Regions from separate parts of the Cupriavidus sp. H39 genome, predicted to be linked through region 2. Evidence: predicted binding sites of a transcription regulator. Region 2 holds the regulator's gene; the other holds the start of a gene.
The links. The regulator LexA, encoded in region 2, represses DNA repair genes until DNA is damaged. The targets are predictions, from matches to a motif close to ACTGTATNNNNATACAGT.
Positions count from the first base shown of each region.

Region 1 (8,328 bases), 1.8 Mb from region 2:
GAGAACGAGCCGGTCGACCATGCGCTGTTCAAGCGCCGCGTGGCGGCGGCCATTGCCTACCGCCGCCAGTGGGTCAAGGACAGCGACGCGGTGCGGCTCATCTTCGGCGAGTCCGACCGGCTGCCGGGGCTCATCGTCGATTACTACGGCAACGGTGACTCCGGCCAACTGGTGTGCCAGTTCAATTCGGCGGGCGTCGAGCACTGGAAGACCGCGATCGTGCAGGCGCTGGTCAAGGAGACCGGCTGCCCCAACGTCTACGAGCGCTCCGACGCCGCGGTGCGCCAGCGCGAGGGGCTCGAGCTGGTGACCGGCGTGCTGGCCGGCGCCGAGCCCGATCCGGCGTTGTCGGTGACCGAGCACGGCGTGCGTTATTACGTCGACGTGCGCAACGGCCACAAGACCGGCTTCTATGTCGACCAGCGCGACAACCGCAAGCTGGTCGGCGACCTGGCCGCGGGGCGCGAGGTGCTGAACTGCTTCTGCTATACCGGCGGCTTTTCGCTCGCGGCGTTGCGCGGCGGTGCCACCGCGGTGACGTCGATCGATTCGTCGGGCGAGGCGCTGAAGATCGCCGCGGGCAACGTGGCGCTGAACGGGTTTGATGCCGGGCGCGCAGCCTGGCTCGACGCCGACGTATTCAAGACGCTGCGCGAATTCCGGGCCGAAGGGCGGCAGTTCGACCTGATCGTGCTGGACCCGCCCAAGTTCGCGCCATCGGCGCAGCATATCGACCGCGCCGCACGCGCCTACAAGGAAATCAACCTGGTCGGCATGCAACTGCTGCGCCCGGGCGGGCTGCTGTTCACGTATTCGTGCTCGGGGGCCATCAGCATGGAGCTGTTCCAGAAGATCGTGGCCGGGGCGGTGACCGATGCGCGGGCGGATGCCCGCATCCTGCGCAGGCTGTCGGCCGGCACGGATCATCCGATGCTGGCGGCGTTTCCGGAAGGGGAGTATTTGAAGGGGTTGCTGCTGGAGAAGGTGGCCTGATGCGAAGGCTGACGAGCGGCGATGGCCTTAAGCCGCCCGCTTGTTTTCTCCCCTCTCCCGCGCGCGGGAGAGGGGCGGGGGTGAGGGCGGGCGCTTGCTCGAAGTGAAGCGCCTCATGCTTGGCACACGCCAGCCCTCACCCCCGGCCCCTCTCCCACTGCGTGGGAGAGGGGAGCGAACCGGCGGGCTCGGCAAAGTCGGCCGACCGCTCGATCACCGCCACATATTCCGCATCCGGCCCGCCAGGTCCACCGGCGCCAGCGCCGGCTTCACCGCGGCTTCGCCCGGCATCGGCGGCGGCGGCCACGAGCGGCTGTAGAAATTCGGCATCACCCGGTTTGGCAGGAAGCGCGTGCGCGACGCATACACATGCCGGTCGCCGAAGCCCACTTGCTGGTGCACATAGAACCGCTGCGGCACGATCACATCGAGGTGGTCCTTGGCCCGGGTCATCGCCACGTACAGCAGTCGCCGCTCTTCCTCGATCTCTTCCGTGGTGCCGGTGGCCAGGTCGCTCGGCATGCAGCCGTCGACGGCATTCAGCACATACACCGCCTTCCACTCCTGGCCCTTGGCCGAATGGATGGTCGACAGGATCAGGTAGTCCTCGTCGCGCGAGGGCACGCGGGACTCATCGCTGGAGGCGCTGGGCGGGTCCAGCGTCAGCTCGGTCAGGAAGCGCTCGCGCGCGCCGTAGGTGGCGGCGATGCGCTCCAGCTGCTGCAGGTCGGCCTGGCGCGCGGCGGCGTCGTCGTGCAGCCGTTCCAGGTGCGGCGCATACCAGCCCAGCACCTGCTCGAATTCCGATGGCCATGGCGAGGTCGGCGCCATCAGCGCGCGTGCCAGCCCCAGCAGGTCAGCCCACGCGGGCGCCGCGGCCGGCGGCGGCTCGAAGGCTTCCAGCGAGAACAGCGGCTCGGTCGCCATCGCCAGCGCATCGAGCACGCGCGCCGCGGTCTTGGGGCCGATGCCTGGCAGCAGCTGCAACGTGCGGAAGCCCGCCATGCGGTCGCGCGGGTTTTCCAGCCAGCGCACCACCGCCAGCACGTCCTTGACGTGGGTGGATTCCAGGAACTTGAGGCCGCCGAACTTTACGAACGGGATATTGCGCCGTGCCAGCTCGATCTCCACCTGCGCGCTGTGGTCGGCGGCGCGGAACAGTACCGCCTGCGCCATCAGCGCGAGGCCGGCCTCGCGCCGCGCCAGCACCTGCTCGACCACGTAGCGGGCCTGGTCGGCCTCGTCGTTGACCACGACCACGCCGGGCTTTTCGGCGGACTGGCGCTCGGACCACAGGTCCTTGGTATAGCGCTCGGCCGCCAGCCCGATCACCGCGTTGGCGGCCTGCAGGATCGGCTGCGTCGAACGGTAGTTCTGCGACAGCGTGACCTGCTGCGCGGCCGGCGTGAACTGCGCGGGAAAATCCAGGATATTGCGCACGCTGGCGCCGCGGAAGGCGTAGATCGACTGCGCGTCGTCGCCGACCACGGTCAGGCCGCGTCCGTCGGGCCGCATGGCCAGCAAAATCGACGCCTGCAGCGCATTGGTGTCCTGGTATTCGTCGACCAGGATATGGTCGAAGCGCGCGCCCATGTCCTGCGCGATGGTGGGCTCGGCCATGGCCTGGGCCCAGTACAGCAGCAGGTCGTCGTAGTCCAGCACGTGCTGTTTCTGCTTGGCCTCGACATAGCCGGCGAACAGCGTGCGCAGCGCGTCGGCCCACATCGCGTAGCGCGGAAACTGCTGCTTGAGCACGTCTTCCAGCGGCGCCTGGGTGTTGACCACGCGCGAATAGATCGCGAGGCAGGTTTCCTTCTTGGGGAAGCGGCTGGCGGTCTCGGACAGGCCCAGGTCGTGGCGCACCACGTGCATCAGGTCGGCCGAGTCGCCGCGGTCGCTGATGGTGAAGGCGGGCGACAGGCCCAGCGTCTCGGCATATTCGCGCAGCAGCCGTGCGCCGATGGCGTGGAAAGTGCCGGACCACTGCAGCGCCGCGCGGCCCGCGCCGGTGCTGGTGCCCAGCGCGTGGTCGACGATGCGCTCGACGCGCCGGCCCATCTCGGCCGCGGCGCGGCGCGAGAACGTCAACAGCAGGATGCGGCGCGGATCGGCGCCGCCCAGTACCAGGTGTGCCACCCGGTGCGCCAGCGTATTGGTCTTGCCCGAGCCGGCCCCGGCGATGATCAGCAGCGGCGCCTCGCTGCCGTGCTCGACCGCGGCGCGCTGCTCCCGGTTGAGCCGGGACAGGTAGGCGGGAACGGCTTCGGCGTCAGGTGCGGCGAGTTCGGCGGCGGGGGCAAGGTCCAGGGTCACGGGTGAGGCCGGCAGAAGGGAGGCTTGGAAAAGACTGGCGCCAACTGTATATCCATACAGCCTCCCCGCGCAACCCGCCACACGGCCGATCGCTGCCAAAAACAAAAAAAGGTGCTCGATGAGCACCTTTTCGCAGGCGTTGGCAGCGCCGCTGTTACGCGGATTTTGCCAGCGCGCCGTCGAGCAGCTTGTGCAGCGCTTCCCATTCGGGCTCGCCCACATAGCGCTTCAGGATGCGGCCGTCCTTGTCGACCACGAAGGTGGTCGGCGTCAGCCCCACGTCGCCGAAGGCCTTGGCCGCGCTGCCGTCGGTGTCCATCGCCACCTTGAACGGCAGCCCGCGCGTCTTGGCGTAGTTCATCACATACATGGGGGGGTCATAGTTCATCGCCACCGCGACGAATTCGAGGCCTTTGCCCTTGAACTGCTCGTAGGTCCTGACCATGTCCGGCATCTCCTTGATGCAGGTGGCGCAGCTGGTGGCCCAGAAGTTGACCAGGTAGACCTTGCCCTTGAGGTCGGCGGTGCTGACCTTTTCGCCCGACAGCAGCGTGAAGGTGGCGGCGGGCGCGGTACCGGACGGCGATAGCGCGCGGTAGCCGAACCATCCCAGCAGCGCCAGTACCACCACGGCGGCGACGATGGGCCATGGCTTGCGGGAGGTCTTGGGGGCAGCGGTAGTGGTCATGAAATCCGGCTCGGCAGGTTCGGTCAGCAGTGGGACATTCTAATGCGGCCGGCGTTCGCGCGCTGTGCGGAACCGCCTTGCGGCAATCCGCCGCAGCCCTTCAGTCACTTCTGCGCGGCGACGGCGGCGCGGGCCTGCGTCAGCGCCTGTTCCAGGTAGGCGCCGTAGAAGTCGGGCTGCATGCCGCGCAGCGGGCTGGCGGCGGCGCGGCCCTGGCGGTCCAGGAACAGCACCGTGGGCGCCACCCTGACCTGCTGCGCCCGCGCCCAGGCGCGCGCGGTGGTCAGGCTGCCGTCGGCAGCGCGCAGCGGGGTGTCGGCGGTCATGTCGAGTTCGCGCACTGCGATCTCGCCCGCGGCCGCCTGCGGGCCGAGGTAGTTGCGCCGCACCGCGTCGCAATAGCCGCAGCCGGGCAGCGACACCAGCACCACCAGCGGCTCGCCGCGGCGCGCCGCGTCGGCGCCGTGGGCGGCGAGGTCAGTGGCCGGCGGCAGGTGCGGCGGGCTGGCGGCGGCAGCCAGGCCGGCCACGGCGGCCAGCAACACGCCCGCGGCCAGCCAGGGCAGGCGAGTGCTGGCTACGGCAAGTCGGGCAAGGCGAGGAGCGGGCATGGCGGATCTGGGGGCGGCGGAGCGGCGCGGCAAGCACTGGCGCGCCGCTTCCGGGATAATACCGGTTTCCGCGCGCCGGCGATGCGCCCGTGCGCGACCATCCCGCACCTGCCCTTCGCCCCCGTTTTTCCATGCGCCCCGTGCTGCCCCCGCTGAGCCCTGTCGCCGTGCCCCGCTGGTCCCTGACGTGCTGCGCCGCGCTGCTGGCGCTGGCCCTGTGCGCCTGTTCGCCGCGCTATGACTGGCGCACCATCCAGTCGGGCGAAGGCGGCTACGCCGCGCTCTATCCCGGCAAGCCCACCAGCGCCGCCCGCGACGTGACCATTGCCGGGCGCAAGCTGCCGATGACGATGGAAGCCGCACGCGTCGACGAGACCCTCTTCGCCGTGGGCGTGGTGACGCTGCCCGCCGACGATGAAGCGCTGCGGCGCGAGGCCCTGGCGGCGATGCAGGCCGGCCTGCTGGCCAACCTGGGCACGCTGTCGGGCGAGGCGCGCACGCGGCCGGTCACCATCATGAGCGCGGACCGGCCGGGCCGACCGCTGGCCGGCCTGGAACTGCAGGCCAGCGGCGTGTCGCCGCAGGACCAGTCGCCGCGCCGTCTCAGCGCGCGGCTGGTGGCGGTGGGCGTGCACGCCTACCAGGCGGTGGTGCTGGAATCCGGCGAGGCCGCGCGCGACGCGCGCCAGGCTGAGCAAGTGGAGCAGTTCCTGGGCGGGTTCCACCCGCTCTGAGGCACCGCGCCCCAATCCATCACAGGTGCCCGGGCTGCAGTGCGTGGCCCGGCATGGTTGACGTCAAAGGAGAGTCGAAATGCGTTGGGAAGTCTGGTTGGCCTATTTCGCCGCGTGCTGGGTGATTGCCGTCTCGCCGGGATCGGGCGCGGTGCTGTCGATGAGCCATGGGCTGTCGTACGGGCTGCGCCGGACCACCACCACCATCTTCGGCCTGCAGGCCGGGCTGGTGATCGTGCTGCTGGTGGCCGGCGGCGGGCTGGGCGCGCTGCTGCTGGCCTCGGAGCAGGCCTTCATGGTGGTCAAGACGGTTGGCGCGCTGTACCTGATCTACCTCGGCATCCAGCAATGGCGCGCCAGGGTGGAAGCGGGTTCGGTGCAGGACGGCGGCCCCGCGCGCGTGGCCGTGATGAGCCGGCGCCGGCGCTTTGCCACGGGCTTGCTTACCAACGTGACCAACCCCAAGGGCATTATCTTCATGGTCGCGGTGCTGCCGCAGTTCATCGACCCGAACCGGCCGCTGGCACCGCAGCTGGCGATCCTGGCCGCCACCATGTGCGGCGTCGACCTGGTGGTGATGCATGGCTACGCGCTGCTGGCGTCGCGCATGCAGGGGCTGTTCCGCAATGCGCGCGCGGTGCTGTGGCAGAACCGGTTTTTCGGCAGCGTGCTGATGGCGGTGGGCGCGGCGCTGTTCTTCGTGCGCCGCCAGCACGCCTGACCGGCACGGGATCCGCACTGGCGTGGGCGGGCGGGGTTTGCTTCAATGAGGAAGAAGCCCAGCCACGGAGACCTCGCATGCCCGCCTCGCTGAACCCCATCGCCGGTGCACGCCCGCATCCGCGCCATACCGTGCCCCCGGCGGAAGAGCCAGCGCCGCCGGGCGTGCCCCCCGACCTGCCGTTGCCGCCCGAGGAAGACCCGCCCCCGCCGCCGGTGGAGCCGCCCGTGGCCGGCGCCGCCGGGCGCTATTGCTTGAGCTCGTAAAAGTCGTTCAGGCAGTACGCGTCGGTCAGTTCGACCGGCTTGTCGCCATGGGTGTAGCCGGTGCGGCGGATATGCAGCAGGGGCTCGCCCGGCCTGATGCCCAGGCGCGCGGCCAGTTCCTCGGTGGCCACGACGGCGCGCAGTGTCTCGGTGACGCGCAGCACCGGCTTGCCGATCCGCTCCAGGTAGGCGTAGAGCGATTCGCCGATGGCGCTGGCGTCGGGCAGCACGGCCAGCGCCAGCGTGGTCACATCCATCCAGTAAATCTGTCCGTCAGCCTTGCGCAGCCGCGTCAGCCTGACGATCTCGTCGCCCTCGGGCAGGGCCAGCTCAGCGCTTTCCTGCGCGGTGGCGCGGCGGCGCTCGAACGCCACCAGCTCGCTCGCCGGCGTCATGCCGCGCCGGCGCGCCAGCTCGCTGAAGTTGTCGAGCCGCGCCGGCCTGGGCTCGGCGCGCGGCGCGATAAAGGTGCCCGCGCCATGGCTGCGCGTGATGGTGCCTTCCTCGGCCAGCACCTGTAGCGCGCGCCGTGCGGTGACGCGCGAAATCCCCAGCGAATCGACCAGCGTGCGCTCCGACGGCAGCGCATCGCCCACCCGCCATTGTCCGGCCTGGATGGCGGCGGTCAGCTTGCGCGCCACCTGCAGGTAGATCGGCGTGGCGTCCGCCTCGTCCGGCCTGAGGGCCTGCAGCCGTTGATCCATGCGAATCCTCGTGGGTACCAAAATTTGGTGGTGATGATACCACTTTAGGACATCTGGCGGCCTCGCGGGCAAATAGTACGGCCCGGGTGATGCGTGCGCCATGCGCAGGGTTTCCGTCAATTGGTATTGGAAAGGTGTGGCTAAAAAGGAGGCCCGCGCAAGGTACGAGCCGCCAGGAAAAAGCCTATTTTTCAGGGCCTGTGCGTTGAATCAATTTTTTGTCCGAGGCCGTCATGTGATACTGCCGACGCACGCATTTTAGATACCAGTTAAGTACATGTCTGGCGTAGTGGTTTGTACTGGTATTTTTGTTGTCATGAACCGTTTATCTTCTCCCCCGAACCTGGCGCCGTGGCATTCCGCAACCGGTCGCCGCGAATCTGGAAGCAGAATGGCTGAGACGAGCGAAACCCTGTTGTTGCGGGCTCCGTTGAGCGGAGTGCTGCTGCCCCTCGCGGCGGTGCCGGACCCGGTCTTTGCCGAAGGCTTGTTCGGCGACGGCGTGGCCATCGATCCGCTGAGCGACACCGTGGTGTCGCCTTGCGATGGCGTCGTGCTGCACCTGGCCGCAACCGGCCATGCGTTGACCTTGCAGGCGTCGTGCGGTGCCCAGGTGCTGCTGCATGTCGGCATCGACACCGTGTCGCTGCGCGGCGACGGCTTTGCGCCATGCGTGGCGCAGGGCGCGGCAGTGCGTCAGGGTGATGCGCTGATCCGCTTCGATGTCGAGCGCGTGGCGCGGCAGGCGCGCAGCCTGGTGACAGTGATGGCGGTGGCCAACGGCCACGACTTCCCCGTTGCCGCGCGCACCGATGCGGTCCTGGCCGAGGCCGGCCGCACCGTGTTGCTGCAGTTGCGCCCGGCAGGCGCCGCGGCAGCCGCAGCGCCTGCACCGCGGGCCGATGTCACCGACGCGGCCGCCCTGCGGCGCACGGTCACGCTGGGCTGCGCCGGCGGCCTGCATGCAAGGCCCGCGGCGCGTGCGCGTGCGGCCATACAGGGGCTCGAGGCCACGGTGGCGCTGCACTACGGTGGACGGCAGGCCAGCCTGTCAAGTCTGGTGGCGCTGCTGGCGCTGTCCGCGGACGAGGGCGCCACGGTAGATCTGGTCGCCAGCGGGCCCGATGCCGGCGCCGCGCTGGATGCGGTGGCGCGTGAGCTGCAACGCACCGACGCGGGGGAAGAGCAGGCCGTGTTCCCCGTCGGCATGGCGCCGCCACCGGGTGCGCGTAGCGGCGAACTGCCGCCGGGCGGCATTGCCGGCGTGGCCGCCGCTCCCGGCATCGCCATCGGCCCGC
Region 1 is NZ_CP189848.1:593,751-602,078, forward strand. Features, by position in the region: gene ACOCMH_RS18180 (class I SAM-dependent rRNA methyltransferase) at 1-993, shown strand, start outside; gene ACOCMH_RS18185 (ATP-dependent helicase) at 1,207-3,306, opposite strand; gene ACOCMH_RS18190 (TlpA disulfide reductase family protein) at 3,461-3,994, opposite strand; gene ACOCMH_RS18195 (thioredoxin) at 4,099-4,605, opposite strand; gene ACOCMH_RS18200 (hypothetical protein) at 4,737-5,339, shown strand; gene ACOCMH_RS18205 (LysE family transporter) at 5,419-6,060, shown strand; gene ACOCMH_RS18210 (hypothetical protein) at 6,138-6,326, shown strand; gene ACOCMH_RS18215 (GntR family transcriptional regulator) at 6,308-7,030, opposite strand; gene ptsP (phosphoenolpyruvate--protein phosphotransferase) at 7,422-8,328, shown strand, end outside.
Region 1: ACOCMH_RS18185 (ATP-dependent helicase) is a predicted target of LexA. The motif match lies at 3,350-3,367, and genes of this name have one in related genera.

Region 2 (8,328 bases):
TTTGCCGTGGTGGCGGGCGACGTGCGCGACCTGGCGCAGCGCTGCGCCAGTGCCTCTAAGGAAATCCGCACGCTGATCGGCGCCTCGGTGGCCAATGTGCGGGAAGGATCGGGACTGGTCGATGATGCGGGACGCGCGATGCAGGACATCGTCGATGCGGTGCAGCGTGTCAGCGCCCTCATCGGCGATATCAGCGCGGCGTCGGACGAGCAGTCCAACGGCATCGATCAGGTCAACGTGGCCGTGTCGCAGATGGACAGCATGACGCAGCAGAATGCCGCGCTGGTGGAGCAGGCCGCGGCCGCTGCGGCATCGCTGGAAGAACAGGCGCAGCGCCTCACTTCGCTGGTGGCGACGTTCCGGCTGGCCTGAACGGGCACGGCGCATACGTCTCCGCATGCGCCGCACGCTGCCCATGAGCGTGCGCTGGCCAGGGTGACTGGCGTAAAATTGCCAGTTGCATTGGAGGAGTACGACATGACTGAATTCGTCACGACCGAGGTCCGCGGCGGCATCGGGTACCTGACGCTGAACCGCCCGCAGGCGCTCAACGCCCTGTCGCTCGACATGATCCGCGCCATCACGCAGGCGCTGCAGGACTGGGCCGCAGCCCCGGAGGTGGCAGCCGTGGTGGTGGCCGGTGCCGGCGGCAAGGCGTTCTGCGCTGGCGGCGATATCCGCTATTTCCACCAGGCGGCGCATGCGGGCGATCCGCTGCTCGACCAGTTTTTTGTTGAGGAATACGCGCTCAATTTCCTGATCCACCGCTACGCCAAGCCTTATATCGCCCTGATGGACGGCGTCGTGATGGGTGGCGGCATGGGCATCTCGCAGGGCGCACGCCTGCGGTTGGTCACCGATCGCACCAAAATGGCCATGCCCGAAACCAATATCGGGCTGTTTCCGGATGTGGGCGGCGGCTGGTTCCTGGCGCGCACACCCGGACGCATCGGCGAATACCTGGGCCTGACCGGCACCGTGATCCATGCCGCCGACGCCTTGTACGCCGGCCTGGCCGATGCTTACCTGCCCGGCAACCGCCTTGCGGAACTGGTCGACTCCCTGCGCGCGCAGCAATTTGCCAGCGGCGCTGCGGTGCTGGCGCATATCGAGACCTTCACCGCCGCGCACCGCGAAGATTGCGTGCCCGCGCAAAGCACGCTGGCCGGGCTGTCGGAGCAGATCAACCAGCTGTTCGCCGGCAACACCGCGCTGGATATCCTTGCCGCCGTCAGCGATGCACCGGGCGACTGGGCCGCGCAGACCGCCGCCATGCTGCGCAGCCGCTCGCCGCTGATGCTGTGCGTGACGCTGGAGCAGATCCGCCGCGCGCGCAGCATGTCGCTGGAAGACGAACTGCGCATGGAACTGGACATGATGCACTACGTATTCCGCAAGGGCGACGGCGTGGAAGGCATCCGCGCGCTGGCGGTCGACAAGGACCACAAGCCGCGCTGGCAGTACGCACGGCTCGACGAAGTCAGCCGCGAGAAGACGCTGTCGTTCTTCGACAGCCCATGGCGGCCCGAGGCGCATCCTCTGGCGGCGCTGGGCAAGCATGACTGACATCGCTGCGCAGGACACCTCGGGGCCGACTCGGGTAGAGTGACGGCAGGGTCCGGCGCTTGCGGCACGGCCATGCCGTGCGCGGGCGCCGCCTGTGCCATTCCGTCCACACCGTCAAAGGAGCCGTAATGAGTGATCCTCGTGATGTCGTTGTACTGGTGGGAAGCCTGCGCAAGGAGTCATACAACCGCAAGCTGGCCAAGGCGTTGATCGCACTGGCGCCAGCGCAGCTCAAGCTGGAAATCGTCGAGATCGGCAACCTGGAGTTGTACAACCAGGACCTCGACGACAAGCCGACCCAGGCCTGGACTGCGTTCCGCGACCGTATTCGCCGTGCCGACGCAGTGCTGTTCGTGACCCCGGAATACAACCGCTCGGTGCCGGCGCCGCTGAAGAACGCCATCGACGTGGGCTCGCGTCCGTATGGCAGCAGCGTCTGGGACGGCAAGCCCGGCGCCATCGTCAGCGCATCGCCAGGCGCCGTCGGCGGCTTCGGTGCCAACCACCACCTGCGCCAGTCGCTGGTATTCCTGAATATCCCCATCCTGCAGCAGCCCGAGGCCTATATCAGCGGCGTCGACAAGCTGTTTGACGAGCAGGGCGGCATTGCCAACGAGTCGACCAAGGGGTTCCTTGGCAAGTTCCTGGCCACGTTCGCCACCTGGATCGAGCGCACCGCGCCGCGCTGAGCGGCACGCAGTGGGGCGCAGCAGACCTTGGCACGGTAGCCTATACTCACGTCTTCGCGCGGGCCGGCCACTCGCTGTACGCGTGGCCGCCCCAGCCGCCGGGTGCCGTGACCTGCATATGTCGCGGCGCTGCGTCCCGGGATCCTGCGGTGCCGCCGCGCCCGGACCGCCTCCAAACGCTGTATTTCCATGAACGTAAATCCCCGCCGCATTTCGGTTGCGCCGATGATGGACTGGACCGACCGTCATTGCCGCATGTTCCATCGCCAGCTCAGCCGCCACACTTGGCTGTATACCGAAATGGTGACCACCGGCGCGCTGCTGCATGGCGACGTGCCGCGCCACCTCGACTTCGATGCGGCCGAGCATCCGGTCGCGCTGCAACTGGGCGGCAGCGAGCCGGCCGATCTCGCCATGGCGGCGAAACTGGGCCAGCAGTGGGGCTATGCCGAGATCAACCTGAATTGCGGCTGCCCCTCCGAGCGGGTGCAGCGCGGCGCCTTCGGTGCCTGCCTGATGGCCGAGCCGCAATTGGTGGCGGACTGCGTGAAGGCGATGCGCGATGCGGTGGAGATTCCGGTGACCGTGAAGCATCGCATCGGCATCGACAAGATCGAGCACTACGATTTCGTTCGCGATTTTGTCGGCAAGGTGGCGCAGGCGGGTTGCGGCACGTTTATCGTCCACGCGCGCAATGCGATCCTGAAGGGCCTGAGCCCGAAGGAAAACCGCGAGATTCCGCCGTTGCGCTATGAGGTGGCGTACCAGCTCAAGCGCGAATTTCCGGAGCTTGAGATCCTGATCAACGGCGGCATCGTCAGCCATGATGAAATCGTGGCCCACCTCGAGCATGTCGACGGCGTCATGATCGGACGCGAAGCGTATCACCAGCCGTACGTCCTGGCGGAAATGGACGCGCGCTTCTATGGCGATACCGGGGCGCCGGTGCCATCGCGGCTCGATGTCGAACTGGCGATGCAGCGTTATATCGGCGACCTTGTGGAACAGGGCGGATATATGGGGGCCGTGACACGGCACATGCTAGGCCTGCATCGTGGCATCGCCGGCGGACGCGGCTGGCGCCGCGTGCTGTCCGATGCAAAGCGCATGCATGCGGTGCGCACGCGTGCCGAGGTGGATGCGCTGTTCGACGAGGCGCGCACGCATTTGCGTCCGCACGCAGAAGAGCCGCTGGCCGCGTAAGCGCGCACGGCCTCGTGCCGAGGCTGCGCTCTAACTTCGAATCGTGAAAATATGCATGGCGGCGCGCGGGCTCCGCGCGCCGCACATGAGATGCCGGATCGCCCGGAAAGCGGCGTCCGGAAAGGGATTCCCCTAATTCGCTGAGGCAGGGCACTTTCTTACACTGTGCCTGCCCTCGAATACAGGGCTTTCTTCAACTGATTATTAGCCCGCTCCGGCGGGCTTTTTTTTCGTTGGCGCGTCGGCGATTTGATGTTCGCCGCATGGCGCTCTTCGTTTACCCGAATGGTGCATTCCCCGCGTGGCAGTTAGAGTGCAACGGCCTTCAGGGCATTTGAGATCGCTAAAGTTAAGAGTCCGCGCTGCGGACTCTTTTTTTGCGCGCTCGGCCGGCACCACCGGGACGAACGGGTTTGACCAACTTGCCGCGCAAGCGTTCCATCGGTCACGCAGAATGGATTTTCGCTGAATCCGCATCGAGGCCGTTATCGCGTATGGCTGATGCCCACGTCCAGTGTGCCGTAAGTCGTGATGCTCGATTCCCTGCCGTCGGCGCCGCCTGCAGCGCATCCGCCGAGCCAGCCCGCCAGCGCCATCACGGCAAGTATCCTCGTCCTCCATCTACACTTGTTCTGCATGGCCTGTTCGCTGTGTTCGATCACGTCGGTTGGTCTCGCTCGCGGGCAGGAGGTTCCATCGCAGGCATGGCGCGCCATGGAGGCATCGACTAGCCAAGGGAAGGGAAAAAGAGGCAGGCGGCCAATGGGGCGGGCCGCCTGACGGGAAGGTCGAGGGGGGTCAATGTCCCTCGGACTCGAGTATCGCTTCGGGCACGTGCCGCATGAACCCTGCCGAGGTAGGGGCTGTGTTCAGCATATGGGTTGGCTGGCGGGGGTTTCCGGGAGTAGTGCAAGACCCGTGATACGATGGCCGGCACGTTCCCCAGGGGAGATCGGACGCGGCATGCGGACTGTGCCGGCGGGGAGGCAGCATGGACAAAGACAACGTGGAAAACGAAGCGCCGTTCGGCGTCGTCTATGAAGACTTCAGGGTGATCTGGGTGGCCGAGCAGCTCCAGGATGGTAAATGGACGGCGCGCTACTGCTGGCACCCCGGTACTTCCGCTGCCGCAGGCAAGGCGCTGCAGGAAGCCGTGCTGAATGGCAAGTCACGCCGGTTGCTGGGGCAATTTGATACCGAAGCAGAAACCATCGCAGCCATCAAGCAGGCGGTCCTGCTCGAGGCCAAATGGAGCCCGCCGCGATCCTGACCCTGTCCGGCAAAAATTTTTGTGCGGGATACTAGCCATCTCGAAAATCTGTTTGTATAATCTTGTTTTTCGTCGATCAGCGCTTCGCTGATGACCTCTACGGTGGCTGTAGCTCAGTTGGTAGAGTCCAGGATTGTGATTCCTGTCGTCGTGGGTTCGAGTCCCATCAGCCACCCCAAGCATTTTCCAGAACGGCGCCTCGCAAGGGCGCCGTTTTGCATTCCCCGGGGGTGGTATGTCTGTTCGAGCGGCACTGATTGGCGTAGCGATGGCAACCATGGTGGCAGGGTGTGCCACGGGTACTTCCGAGAAAGATGTCCGCGCGCGCCCGCCGATGCGCCTGTTCACGCCGGCCAAGATGGCCGATGTCGCGAAGTGCCTGCGCAACAACCTCGGCGATGACGCGACGCTGGTCCAGTTGCCCGCGAAAAATCAAACCGAAATCCGCATCGGCCAGACCGTCGCAAGCGGCCAATACCAATACGCCTACCTGATCTCGCTGACGGCACAGGCCGACGGCACCGCGCTGGAATTGCGCAAGACCGATACCTGGTTTCCCCAGCTGACGCCGGTGGAACTGGAAGCTGAAGCGAAGGCGTGCGCGCGTAGCTGACCGAGGCGGAGCAGTCGCGTCGAAGGCGTCCGCGAATATCAGGCGGCCAGTTTTTCGGAGGTTTCCAGTTCAAGCATGCGGCAGATTGCGGCCATGCTGCCGACCATGGTACGGCGCTGCGTACCCTGATAGACGCGTACGCCCTTGCTCTGGCGAAACGGCACGGGCTTGACCGGACGGCGGGCGGCGACGTGGTGGATTTGCGGCATGGTGGCACCTCTTTTTTGGCAAAGCGGGGTCAACACCCGGCAAGCCGGGCGGCATCTGCAAAGCAATGGGAGCGGGTGGGCCCGCGCGGGCTGACCGCCCGCGATCGTGGCCGCTAGAAACCGGAAGAGCGGATCAGCCCGACGGCGATGCCTTCCAGCGAGAACTCTTCACCGGGCTCGACGATGATGTTGGTGAAGTCGGGGTTCTCGGCAATCAGTTCGATATGGCCACCGCGCCGCTGCAGGCGCTTGACGGTGACGTCGTCGCCCAGTCGCGCGACTACGATCTTGCCGTTGGCGGCTTCGCTGGCGCGGCGCACCGCGAGCAGGTCGCCGTCGAGGATGCCGGCGTCGCGCATGCTCAGCCCGCGCACGCGCAGCAAATAATCCGGGCGCTCATCGAAGACCGAGGCATCGACCTGGTACTGGCGGTCGATATGCTCGGCGGCCAGGATGGGGCTGCCGGCCGCCACGCGCCCTACCAGCGGCAGCGTCAGCTGCATGACGCCGGCCATCGGCAACGAGAACTGGTCCGGCAGTTCCGAATCGCTGCGCGCTACCTTCAGTCGGATGCCGCGCGACGCGCCCGGCGTCAGTTCGATCACGCCTTTGCGCGCCAGTGCGCGCAGATGTTCTTCCGCGGCATTGGGCGAGGAAAAACCGAACTCCGCTGCGATCTCGGCGCGGGTGGGCGGAAAGCCGGTGCGGCGGATCGTGTTGCGGATCAGATCGAAAATCTGCTGCTGCCGGGGTGTCAGGGTCGCCATGGGATCGCCGTTCCGTGCAGGGCCCCTGGGCCGGATGACGGGGAACTCTGGTCCGTTATCCTGCGTCCGGCGGGCCGGGCACTGTATGTTTAAACAGTATGCTGTGATTTTATACAGTATCGGCGTCAGCGCAAGCAGAATTTTGAGGCGTGTCGCATGGACGTCCGCAGTGCGCCTGGTCCCGGCAGCGGCAAGGCGCGTGCGCCCGCTACAATCGCGGTTGCCTTCCACAACGATTCCTTGCGCGATCCCATGACCCAATTGCCCCGCATTGTCGTATTGGCCACTGGCGGCACCATCGCCGGCGCGGCCGGCAGCGCCGCCAGCAGCGCCCGCTACCAGGCGGCGACCGTGCCGGTGGCCTCCTTGCTGGCCGCGGTGCCGCCCTTGCGGTCGGTCGCCCGCATCGAGGCCGAGCAGGTGGCGCAGGTCGACAGCAAGGACATGACCTTCGCGCTCTGGCAAACACTGGCGGCGCGGGTGGGGCACTGGTCGGCGCAGCCGGACGTTGCCGGAATCGTGATCACGCACGGCACCGACACCCTGGAAGAAACCGCGATGGCGCTGCACCTGACGCAATCGTGCCCGGTGCCCGTGGTGCTGACCGCGGCGATGCGTCCGTCGACGTCGCTGTCGGCGGACGGGCCGCTGAACCTGCTGGATGCGGTGCGCGTCGCCGGCCATCCGGATGCGCGCGGCAAGGGCGTGCTGGTGGTGCTGAACCAGCAAATCCACGCGGCGCGCGACGTGGCCAAGGCGCATACGTCGGCGGTGGATGCCTTTGTTTCGCCGTGCGGGCCGCTGGGTTTCGTCCAGGATGAATATGTGCGCTTTGTCCGGTCGCCGCGGGCGGCGTCGATCATCGGGCCGATGCCGGCGGCCTGGCCGGTGGTGGAGATCGTGGCGAGCTATGCCCAGCCTGGGCGGGTGGTGGTGGATGCGCTGGTGCAGGCTGGTGTCGCCGGTCTGGTGGTGGCCGCGGCCGGCAATGGCTCGGTCCATGAGGTGCTGGCAGCCGCGCTCGCCGACGCCGCCGGAGCCGGGATGGCGGTGGTGCGCAGTTCGCGTACCGGTGCGGGCCATGTGGCGATCCCGCCGCAACCGAGTCCTGCCGACGGTGTGTTCGTGTCGGCCGCGGACCTCAACCCCTATAAGGCGCGCGTGTTGCTGGCGTTTGCCCTGGCGGCAGATGCGGGATTGGCGCGCGATCCGGCGAGGCTGCAGGCGGTGTTCGCCAGTGCCTGATTTGCCCGTGTAATCAGTGGCTTGCGCTGATGCCGTGCGGCGGGCTATAATTTAAGGCTATTTAACCTTGCCACACCGGACTCGTGACGCCCGGGTGGCTAATCCCAAAAGGAGCGTCAATGCGTCATTACGAAATCGTCTTCATCGTCCACCCGGACCAGAGCGAACAAGTGCCGGCCATGATCGAGCGCTACAAGCAGCTCGTGACCTCGCAGAACGGCAACGTTCACCGCGTGGAAGACTGGGGCCGTCGCCAGATGGCTTACATGATCCAGAAGCTGGCCAAGGCTCACTACGTTTGCCTCAACATCGAATGCGGCAAGGAAACGCTGGCTGAACTGGAACACGCGTTCAAGTTCAACGACGCCGTCCTGCGCCACCTGATCGTGCAGACCAAGAAGGCCGAGACCGCACCTTCGCCGATGATGAAGGAAGTGCAGCGCGAAGAAGCCCGCAAGGCCGCGCAAACGACCACCGAAGCCCAGGCCGCCTGAGTGCGGACTGCGGTGCGCGCCGTGGCTGACAGCGTCGGCCAGGGCACGGGAAACAGCAAGGATTGCAACCAGCAAGAGGCCCCGCGTTGAACCAGCTTCGGCTTGCCGCCACCCTGGCGGAACGCGATGCCCTGCGCTATACCCCGGCCGGGGTCCCCGTCGTCAACTGCATCCTGCAGTACAGCGGCGAGGCCGTCGAGGCGAACACGCCGCGGCAGGTCGAGTTTGCAATCGCAGCGATGGGGATCGGCCAGGTTGGCCAGCGTCTGGAG
Region 2 is NZ_CP189848.1:2,352,513-2,360,840, reverse strand. Features, by position in the region: gene ACOCMH_RS26305 (methyl-accepting chemotaxis protein) at 1-372, shown strand, start outside; gene ACOCMH_RS26300 (enoyl-CoA hydratase/isomerase family protein) at 478-1,566, shown strand; gene ACOCMH_RS26295 (NADPH-dependent FMN reductase) at 1,695-2,255, shown strand; gene dusA (tRNA dihydrouridine(20/20a) synthase DusA) at 2,445-3,458, shown strand; gene ACOCMH_RS26285 (hypothetical protein) at 4,450-4,728, shown strand; tRNA gene ACOCMH_RS26280 (tRNA-His) at 4,831-4,906, shown strand; gene ACOCMH_RS26275 (hypothetical protein) at 4,997-5,341, shown strand; gene ACOCMH_RS26270 (hypothetical protein) at 5,380-5,550, opposite strand; gene lexA (transcriptional repressor LexA) at 5,664-6,317, opposite strand; gene ACOCMH_RS26260 (asparaginase) at 6,570-7,562, shown strand; gene rpsF (30S ribosomal protein S6) at 7,682-8,056, shown strand; gene priB (primosomal replication protein N) at 8,143-8,328, shown strand, end outside.